2 regions of the Pantoea allii genome follow, and region 2 is predicted to be linked to the other one. Evidence: riboswitches for the same ligand, from Rfam matches in the RefSeq annotation. Region 2 holds a riboswitch; the other holds the start of a gene.
The links. Region 2 has a riboswitch for fluoride ahead of QNH99_RS23255 (DHHA2 domain-containing protein). Riboswitches for the same ligand answer to the same signal wherever they lie in the genome.

Region 1: another riboswitch for fluoride. It lies ahead of crcB (fluoride efflux transporter CrcB); the one in region 2 lies ahead of QNH99_RS23255 (DHHA2 domain-containing protein).

Annotation. Positions count from the first base shown of each region.
Region 1 is NZ_CP125958.1:277,216-281,629, forward strand. It holds gene QNH99_RS01275 (zinc-binding alcohol dehydrogenase family protein) at 1-521, shown strand, start outside; gene QNH99_RS01280 (nucleoside hydrolase) at 537-1,454, opposite strand; fluoride riboswitch at 1,691-1,767, shown strand; gene crcB (fluoride efflux transporter CrcB) at 1,860-2,237, shown strand; gene QNH99_RS01290 (alpha/beta hydrolase) at 2,280-2,885, opposite strand; gene QNH99_RS01295 (GNAT family N-acetyltransferase) at 3,084-4,208, shown strand; gene QNH99_RS01300 (ABC transporter ATP-binding protein) at 4,205-4,414, opposite strand, start outside.
Region 2 is NZ_CP125960.1:123,973-128,386, forward strand. It holds gene eno (phosphopyruvate hydratase) at 1-646, opposite strand, end outside; gene QNH99_RS23250 (universal stress protein) at 662-1,087, opposite strand; gene QNH99_RS23255 (DHHA2 domain-containing protein) at 1,084-1,992, opposite strand; fluoride riboswitch at 2,071-2,140, opposite strand; gene QNH99_RS23260 (uracil-DNA glycosylase family protein) at 2,190-2,789, opposite strand; gene QNH99_RS23265 (TDT family transporter) at 2,786-3,946, opposite strand; gene QNH99_RS23270 (YncE family protein) at 4,098-4,414, opposite strand, start outside.

The DNA.
Region 1 (4,414 bases), on a different replicon from region 2:
GCGGCGGTCCCATTGGCCTGGGTGCGGCGGCTATCGCCGCAGCCAATGGCGCGCAGGTGATCGTGGCCGACACCAGTGATTACCGTCGCCAGCACGTCAGTCAGCAGCTCGGCCTCCTTGCGCTGAATCCGGCGGAAGCTGATTTTATTGCCGCACTGCGTGCCGGGTTTAACGGGCAACTGGCGTTAACCGTGATCGATGCCACGGGTAATCCGGCCGCGATGAACGCGGCGGTTAGCCTGATTCGTCACGGCGGCACGGTGGTTTATGTGGGCCTGCATAAAGGCGATTTGGTCATCCCCGACAGCGAATTCCACAAAAAAGAGAGCACGCTAATGGGCAGCCGGAATGCCACACGCGAAGATTTTGACCGGGTGCGTGAACTCATGGCCGCAGGGAAACTGCGTGCAGAAATGATGCTCAACCGGCGTTTCGCCTTCTCGACGCTGGCAGAGCAGTTTGAGGAAGCGGTCATTAACAATCGTGAGTTGATTAAAGGCGTTATCGATTTTGATCGCTAACGGTGGCCGCCAGGTTTATCGACTGAGTACCTGAAAAAAGTGTTGTCGCACCGCCTCCGCGTCGACGCCTAATGCGATGCGCTGCCGGGGAAGATCGCGGAAGGGATTATGCCGGGAAGCCAGCGTACTCTGTTGACGCACCGTCTGACCGCGGGCAATGCCTTCCGTAATGACCCGAAGCGGGCTTTCCACCAGCGTGAACGCCTCTGGCAGGCAGAGCCAGGAGAGGGTCAGCGTGTCATGCAGCGCCATGCCAGAAAATCCTTCTTTCTCAAGACTGTAGGCCAGATAAGGGCGACAGATGGCACGCAGCACTGGCTGATTAAGCCGATCCACCTCTTCACTGTGGATCAATACTTTATGGGTCACATCAAGCGGGATCAGCACGATCGGTAAGGCGGAGGAAAAAACCTGATCGGCGGCGTGCGGATCTTTCCAGATATTAAATTCGCTAAAGGGCGTCACATTTCCGCAGTGCCCGTCCGTGCCAAATGCGCCGCCCATCACGACCAACTCTTTTACCAACGGAATGATATCGGGTGCCTGATTGATTGCGCTGGCGATATTGGTCAGCGGACCAATGGCGACAAGGGTGACCGCACCTGGGTTGGCCCGCACGCTGTCGATAATAAACTGCACCGCACCGGGTGCCTCGTCGCTGAAGGGATTGTCAAAGGCATCGCCCAGGCCATCTTCGCCGTGCAGCCGGGCGGGCGCACTGGGTGCCTGGACCAGCGGACGGGAACAGCCACGGTAAACCGGCACATCAATCGCCATTTTCTGGCAAAACAGCCTGGCGTTTCTCACGGCCTGTCCGACGGCAACGTTGCCAAACACGGTGGTAATGCCCAGCAAATGTTGGGTGCGGGCGGCATAAGCCAGGGCAAAGGCATCGTCTACACCGATATCAGTATCAAAAATGACAGTTCGCACAGGCCGCTCCAGAAGAGAGTTTACCCCTTCGCCGCTGGCGAAAGGCATTCAACGGCTCTACAACGCCGCTGCCGGATAAACATTTAAGCGCAAAACGGCAACCGGGGAAACCTGAATCATGCCCGCCTGGACCTTCTGCTTTGCGGCGGCACAAGGTGCTGCGCTGACGTCAGTTCACGTAACGATTCTCTCCGCTCAACCACGGTTGCCAGCCAGAAAAAGGCATCGTATGATGGCCCGCATAAGGTGATGGCGTTCCACCTTTCCCAACCGCCTGCAGGCGTAACCTGCGGCTGATGACGCCTGACATTATCCTTAATCCTTTCGCGGGAGTCGGTGTGTCAGGTGTATGCTTTTTTCTTGCCCTCCACCGTCTTCTGCGCCAATCCTGAAATGGAGTCTGTGATGTTAAAACCGCTATTCGCTGTGATTCTGGGCGGCAGTATTGGCTGTGTGTTGCGCTGGTGGTTCGCCATGCGGTTTAACGCGTTATTTCCCAATCTGCCGCCGGGCACGCTGTTAGTGAACCTGATTGGTGGATTTGTGATTGGCGGTGCCATGGCCTGGTTCGTCAGGCATCCCCAGCTCGACCCGGCCTGGAAATTATTAATTACCACCGGCTTATGTGGCGGACTCACCACGTTCTCGACGTTTTCGGCGGAGTTAATGACATTGTTGCAGTCTGGCAAATACCTGTGGGCAATGAGCAGTGCGCTGATTCATGTCATTGGCTCATTGCTGATGTGCTTTGCCGGTTTTGCGCTCGTTAACCTGTTGGGCTAACGCAGCGGCGAAACCGGCGTGCCTGCGGTGGCGAAAGCGTGTTTAGTCCTGTAAGCACTGGGCAATAAATCCGGCGGCGTGCATTGCGCCCTGGGCTGAGATGGTGTGGCCGGTCTGAGGTTCAAACACCGCTTCGACCGGGACGCCCACCGCTTTCAGGCGAGTCGCCGCCGACTCACTTTCACTGGCCGGTATCACCGTATCAGCCCGGCCGTGAATCAACAGGGCTGGCGTGTGAGCCTGTGGCGTGATCGGGCCGTCAAAGGCCAGTCGCCCCGAAAACGCCACCACGCCCGCCAGGGGATAACGCCCGGAAGCCAGCAGGTCCAGCGCCATAATTGACCCCTGGGAAAAGCCCACCAGGATGACGTTTTCCCAGCGGTCTGCCATCCCGTTCTGAGACATCAGATGACGGATAACGCTGTCAAAGGCCTCGCGGGCGTCACGCACCCGACCCGGACGATTTTCTGGCGTAATATCGGCCAGGCTGAACCACTGATAGCCCGCGCCATGTTCAAAGGCGTAAGGCGCATCCGGTGACGCAAAGGCGACATCCGGGAGCAGGGTGGTCCAGTAGTCGCCAATCGGGGCCAGATCGTCTCCGTTACTGCCCACGCCGTGTAGAAAGATCACCAATGCTTTAGCCATGCCCGTTCCTTCGCTGTTTTTTGTCAGATTCTGCAGGCATTTGAACAGGTGACGGGATTAACGTCAAAACCAAACTACGCTTCAGGTAGCGCGTGCGCCTGAGCGGGGTCTGCATGAAGCATTCCGTGCCCTCCTCCTTTCCCTGAAACCTAAAACCTGCTTGACTACTGTGTCACCGGTTGCCGTCTGGAGTTATGCATGTCGTTGTTTCACCTGAGTTCGCTTTCAGACATTCCTGCCGCTGAATGGGATGCCCTGTTGACCGATCAACAGCCCTTTTTACGTCACGCATTTCTACTGAGCCTGGAGGAAAGCGGCAGCGTCAGGCCAGAAAGGGGCTGGCAGTCCGATCATCTCCTCTGGCGTGAGGCAGGCGAGCTTCGCGCCGTCCTTCCCGGCTATCAAAAATTCCATTCTCAGGGTGAATACGTGTTCGATCACGCCTGGGCCGATGCCTGCCAGCGTGCCGGCATTCCTTACTACCCAAAATGGCTGGGCGCGATTCCTTTCAGCCCGGTCACTGGCGCACGCGTGCTTGGTGCACCGGATGCCGCCGCCCGACTTCTTGCTGCGTTACCGGACGCGCTGGCGGAGCAGGGGTTAAGTGGTGCGCATATCAACTTCACCGATCCGCAAGCGAACGCCTTGCTGGCGGCGCAACCTGACTGGCTGGCACGACTGGGCTGCCAGTATCACTGGCACAATCGGGGCTATCGCGACTTTCAGGACTTTCTGGATACGCTGATGTCGCGTAAACGCAAACAGTTGCGTAAAGAGCGCGAGCAGGTCCTACAGAGCGGTTTTGCATTTGACTGGTATCGCGGCGATCAACTGCGTGAGGATCAGTGGGATTTTGTCTATACCTGCTATGCCAATACGTATGCGGTGCGCGGTCAGCGTCCCTATCTGACCCGTGCCTTCTTCAGCCTGATGGCTGAGAGGATGCCGGACAATATTCGCGTCGTGATCGCCCGTTTACAGCAGCAACCTGCGGCGATGGCCTTCTATCTTAAAGATGGCGAAAGCCTGTATGGCCGCTACTGGGGATGCCTGGCGGAATTTGACCGGCTCCACTTTGAAACCTGCTTTTATCAGGGGATGGATTTCGCTATAGCGGAAGGGCTGCAACGCTTTGATGCTGGCGCGCAGGGCGAGCACAAGCTGGTGCGGGGTTTTGAGCCTCAGATTACCCACTCCTGGCACTATCTGTGCCATCCCGGCCTGCGCGCCGCCGTAGAGGATTTTTTGCAGCAGGAGCGGCAAGGCGTCCACCTGTGGGCCGATGAAGCCCGTGACGCCTTGCCCTATCGACGCGGCGATTAATCTGCGCCCACAAATCCCCCCGTCTGGTGCTGCCACAGACGGGCATAAAGGCCGTTTTGTGCCAGTAGCGCATGATGGCTACCGATTTCCACAATCTGGCCTTTTTCCAGCACCACCAGACGATCCATTTTGGCGATGGTGGACAGACGGTGAGCAATGGCAATCACGGTTTTACCCTTCATCAAGGATTCCAGGCTTTCCTGAAT
Region 2 (4,414 bases):
ACGACACGGCGGGCGCAAAACCGCCTTCGTCGCCCACTGCCGCTGAGAGTTTTTTGTCCAGCAAGATCTGGCGCAGCGCCTGGTAGACCTCGCTGCCCTGACGCACGGCCTCGCGCAGCGTGGGTGCCCCGTGTGGCGCTATCATGAACTCCTGGAAGTCCGCGCCCTGACCGCGGGCGTGCACGCCGCCGTTGATGATGTTCATGCACGGCACGGGCAGCAGATTCGCCTGCAGGCCCCCCAGGTAGCGCCACAGCGGCTCGTGCGAGGCCTGTGCCGCCAGCCGGGCCACCGCCAGCGATACGCCCAGAATGGCATTGGCACCCAGGCGACTCTTGTTCTCCGTGCCGTCCAGCATCAGCATGATGTTGTCCAGCTGCCGCTGCTCGCGCACGTCCAGGCCGCGCACGGCTTCGCAGATTTCCGTATTAACCGCCCTGACGGCATCCAGCACGCCTTTGCCGCCAAAACGTTGTGCGTCACCGTCGCGGCGCTCTGCGGCCTCGCGCGACCCGGTGCTGGCCCCGGAAGGCACCGAGGCGCGTGCCATCATCCCGTCCGGGGTCCGGGCCTCAACTTCAACGGTGGGGTTGCCGCGAGAGTCAAGAATTTCCCGGGCGGTCACGTTATCCAGTGTAAAGTGCATAGCGTTTCTCCCGGTTTAGTCATTCAGGTGAGTAATAAGCACATCCACCGTGAGGTGGTTGATGTATTCCGCCGAGCGGGACGTCAGCATTCCCATAAAGCGGTTGCGGTGCCCGGCAAGCACGAGGTCCACGCCCAGCTCATTGATGCACTTCTCCACGTCCTCAAAGCGGCGCATGGTCACCAGCTCCCGCGTGTCTACCGCCTCAGGCACGGAGGCCGCCAGCTCGCTCATAAACGCTTTGGCTTTCAGCACCTCTTCCGACACGACGTCGTCCATCAGGCTGTCGGACACGTAGTTCATTTCCCGGTAGTCGTCGCTGATGTGGGCCAGGGTGATTTTCATGCCGAGCGGCTGCGCCAGCGCGACCGCCCGTTTCAGCAGGAGGGTGCCGTCGTCTTTGTCGTTCACAAGTATCAGTGCGTGGGTGTAGCAGGTCATAATGAACTCCCGTTCTGGTTAAGGCGGGACTCAAGCCACGGCAGAAGCTGTTTTTTGCGGCTGAGCATGCCCGGTACGGAGCAGGAGGCCGCGTTAACGCTCTCCCGCCCGGCGAAGTAAAGCGTTGAAAACCCGGCGCGAATGTCGGTCAACATCAGCACCGTCAGCCCGGCACCCGACTGGTCCGCCAGATACGCCAGGGCAGCGAGCAGGTCGTCCATCACGGGGGCAACCTGTGTCGGTGAGCTGACCTCAATCTGGGCAATGCGCACGTCGGTGCCGGCAATGACGAAGGCCTTGAGATCCCTGCCCAGCAGCTGCTGGGCGCTGAGGCCGCTGACGTCCGTTTTGGCGGTGAGGAGGTCACGGGCGAAGGCTCTGCGGTTTACGCCGGACAGCACGCCCAGTTCGGTCGCCGAACGGATATCGTCTTCGGTGGTGGTCGGCGAGCGAAGATTCACGGTGTCACTCAGGAGTGCGCCCAGCAGAAGCACGGCGAGCGTCGGGGGCAGCGTGCGGCGCGCTTCAGCGTCCATCAGCAGCCAGAGCAGCGTGGCGCTGCTGCCAACCGGGCGGATATGCACCTCCGGCGGCAGTTGCGTTATCAGCCCGCCCAGCCGGTGGTGGTCAGTGATGCCCACGACGTTGCTCCGGAGCAGGTCGTCAGGCCCCTGCGCCGGCTCGGTGAAATCGACCAGCCACACCCGTTCATCCTGCAGCGGAATAGCGAGCAGCGGCGGCAGCGTAAGACCGGCGGTGTCAAAGATAAAGCGGGTTTCCCGGTTAGCCTCGCCGAGACGCCATGCGCGGGCGTCCATGCCGCGCCCGGTCAGCCAGTGAGCGGTGACGACCGCCGTGCAGATGGCGTCGCTGTCAGGATTGATGTGGCCAAAAACGTGTATCAAGGGTCTCTCCCCGTAAAGGGAAGTACGCAGGCCGGGAGGAAAGTAAGGACGGCCTGACGTACCTCCTGAAAATCAAGAGTCACATCAGGCGTCATCAGCTCCGGAACGGAGCGGTTGGGAAAGGTGGAACGCCATCACCCTGTACTCTGAGTATAGAGCCAGACGGAAAGCCTGTCAGTATTATTCTGCTGGCACCCTCAGCCCGCCAGCGCAGCGCGTGCCTCGCGGAGCACCCGGCGGATGTTTTCCGGCACCGCCGGGCTTGTGCAAAGTGAAAGCGGACTGGGGTGAGGCATCTTCAGCACCGTGACGCCGGGGCACTGATGACTGACCGTCCCGCGGGCCTGAGCCGCTACGGCACCGGCCAGCACCACCACGCGCAGCGCGGGCAGATACGCCAGCACGTCCTCAAGCCAGGCGCAGCCGCTGCGGATGTCCGCCGCTGAGGGCCGTTTCTGCGGCCCGTCGCTGACCCAGGGCACCGTATTCCACAGCACGCTGTCCCGGCGCGCAATACCGGCTTCCGCCAGAAACCGCCCCAGGTTCTGCTGGGCCGGCCCCGGGTTATCCCGCGACACAAACCGGGGTGACGGGCTGCTGCGCGCCGGCGACTGCAGCAGGACGAGCAGTCCGGCCCCGGTCCCGCCGTCGGCCGGATCAAACCACGGCAGCTCCACGCCGTGCTGACGCAGCCCGCTGACCCAGCGATTCAGCGCGGCCACGTGCGGCGCGGTGACTGCCGCGAGGCGTTCCTCGCGTAAAAACGGGTCCAGCAGCGACGTGCAGGTTTCACTCACGGCTTCCGGTCCAGGCCTGCCAGACAGGGGGAAACAAACAGTTTCCCGCTCCATGCCCCGCGCACCGTCTTCACCGCGACCAGCAGCCACATGGCGGCCAGCATGACGACAAGAAGCGCACCGAAGCCTTTAAAGAACGCCAGGTCAACGAGGGTGGACAGCTTCAGCGTGGCGACCGTGTACACGCCCAGCGGGAAGGTAAAGCCCCACCATCCCAGATTGAACGGAATGCCTTCACGGAAGTATCGCACGGTTATCAGCGTGGCCAGCAGCATCCACCACAGGCCGCAGCCCCAGAAGAGAATGCCGGCAACGAACCCCACGCCTTGCGCGATATGACCGATTTCCGGCATGCCCGCCGCGGCAAACACCCCGGGCGCATCTCCGCCGATGACCAGCATCCCCAGCGAGCCGGTACCAATCGGCCCCAGTGCCAGCCAGCTTGAGGCCGCCATGCTTTCGTGTGGTAGCTTGTGCAGCGCCATACGCAGCAGCAGGATGGCGAGGATGCTCAGCGCCACCGGCACCGAGTACGCCCACAGCACGTAGCTGGTAATAATGATGCCGAGCTGCGCGTGGGGGTCGGCAATGTGCGGTGCCAGCAGGCCGCCACTGACTGCCGCAACCTCGGCGGCCACGACCGGCAGTAACCAGACGGCGGTCATCTGGTCAATGCTGTGCTGCTGCCGGGTAAACATCATGTAGGGAATACACACGCCACACAGCAGCGACATCGCCACGTCCAGCCACCACAGGGCGTGCGCTACGGGAATGACGTCAGCCCCCCACCGGGGGAGGCCAAACGCCAGCAGCCCGTTGATGATGGTGGCCATGCCCATCGGGATGGTGCCGAAGAACATGGACACCGTTGAATGGCCAAAGATGCGCTTTGCCTCACCGAAGTACATCACCCAGCGGGCCAGATACATCACGGCAAAGACGCTGAACAGGAAGATGTTAAACATCCAGAGTCCCTCGGCGACGAGGCGTAATCCCGGAACCGGCCAGGGGAACTGCGCCAGAGACAGAGACAGGATACCGGTCCCCATGGTCGCGGCGAACCAGTTAGGCGTGAACTGACGTATAGCCTCTTTCGGGCTGCTCAGCGCGCTCAGCGGGCGCGCTCCGTTATGCAGGGTAAATATTTTATCGTTCATGCCGTAATCTCCTGAGTAGACAGAAAGAGTATAGGCACGTCGGGTTAAATCTTTAAAACAGGTTATTCAGTTAAAATAAACCAGTAAAAGTGGTTAGACTCTCCCACTCCGGGAAGGACCGTCACACCGCCGGAGTGAGGGAAGGACTGAATCAGGCCTGCGGCGGGCTTTTAATCGTGGCCGTGACGCGGTTCTGTTTCAGGTCAACGACCGCAATGCTGAGGTCTTTATTCAGCACCCACGCGCGGGCACCGTCTTTGCTGAAAACGATGGCCTGACGGGGCGCATCCAGTCCGGTAACGGTGGAGACCACCTTACCGGCGGCGGTATCAATAACGGAGAGGCTGTTGTCGCCCAGGTTGCCGCTGTAAACATAGCGGTTATCCGGCGTCAGGGCGGCACCGTAAGGATCCTGCCCCACGGGAATGGTTGCCGTAATGGCGAGCTTCTGCGTGTCAACCACGGCGA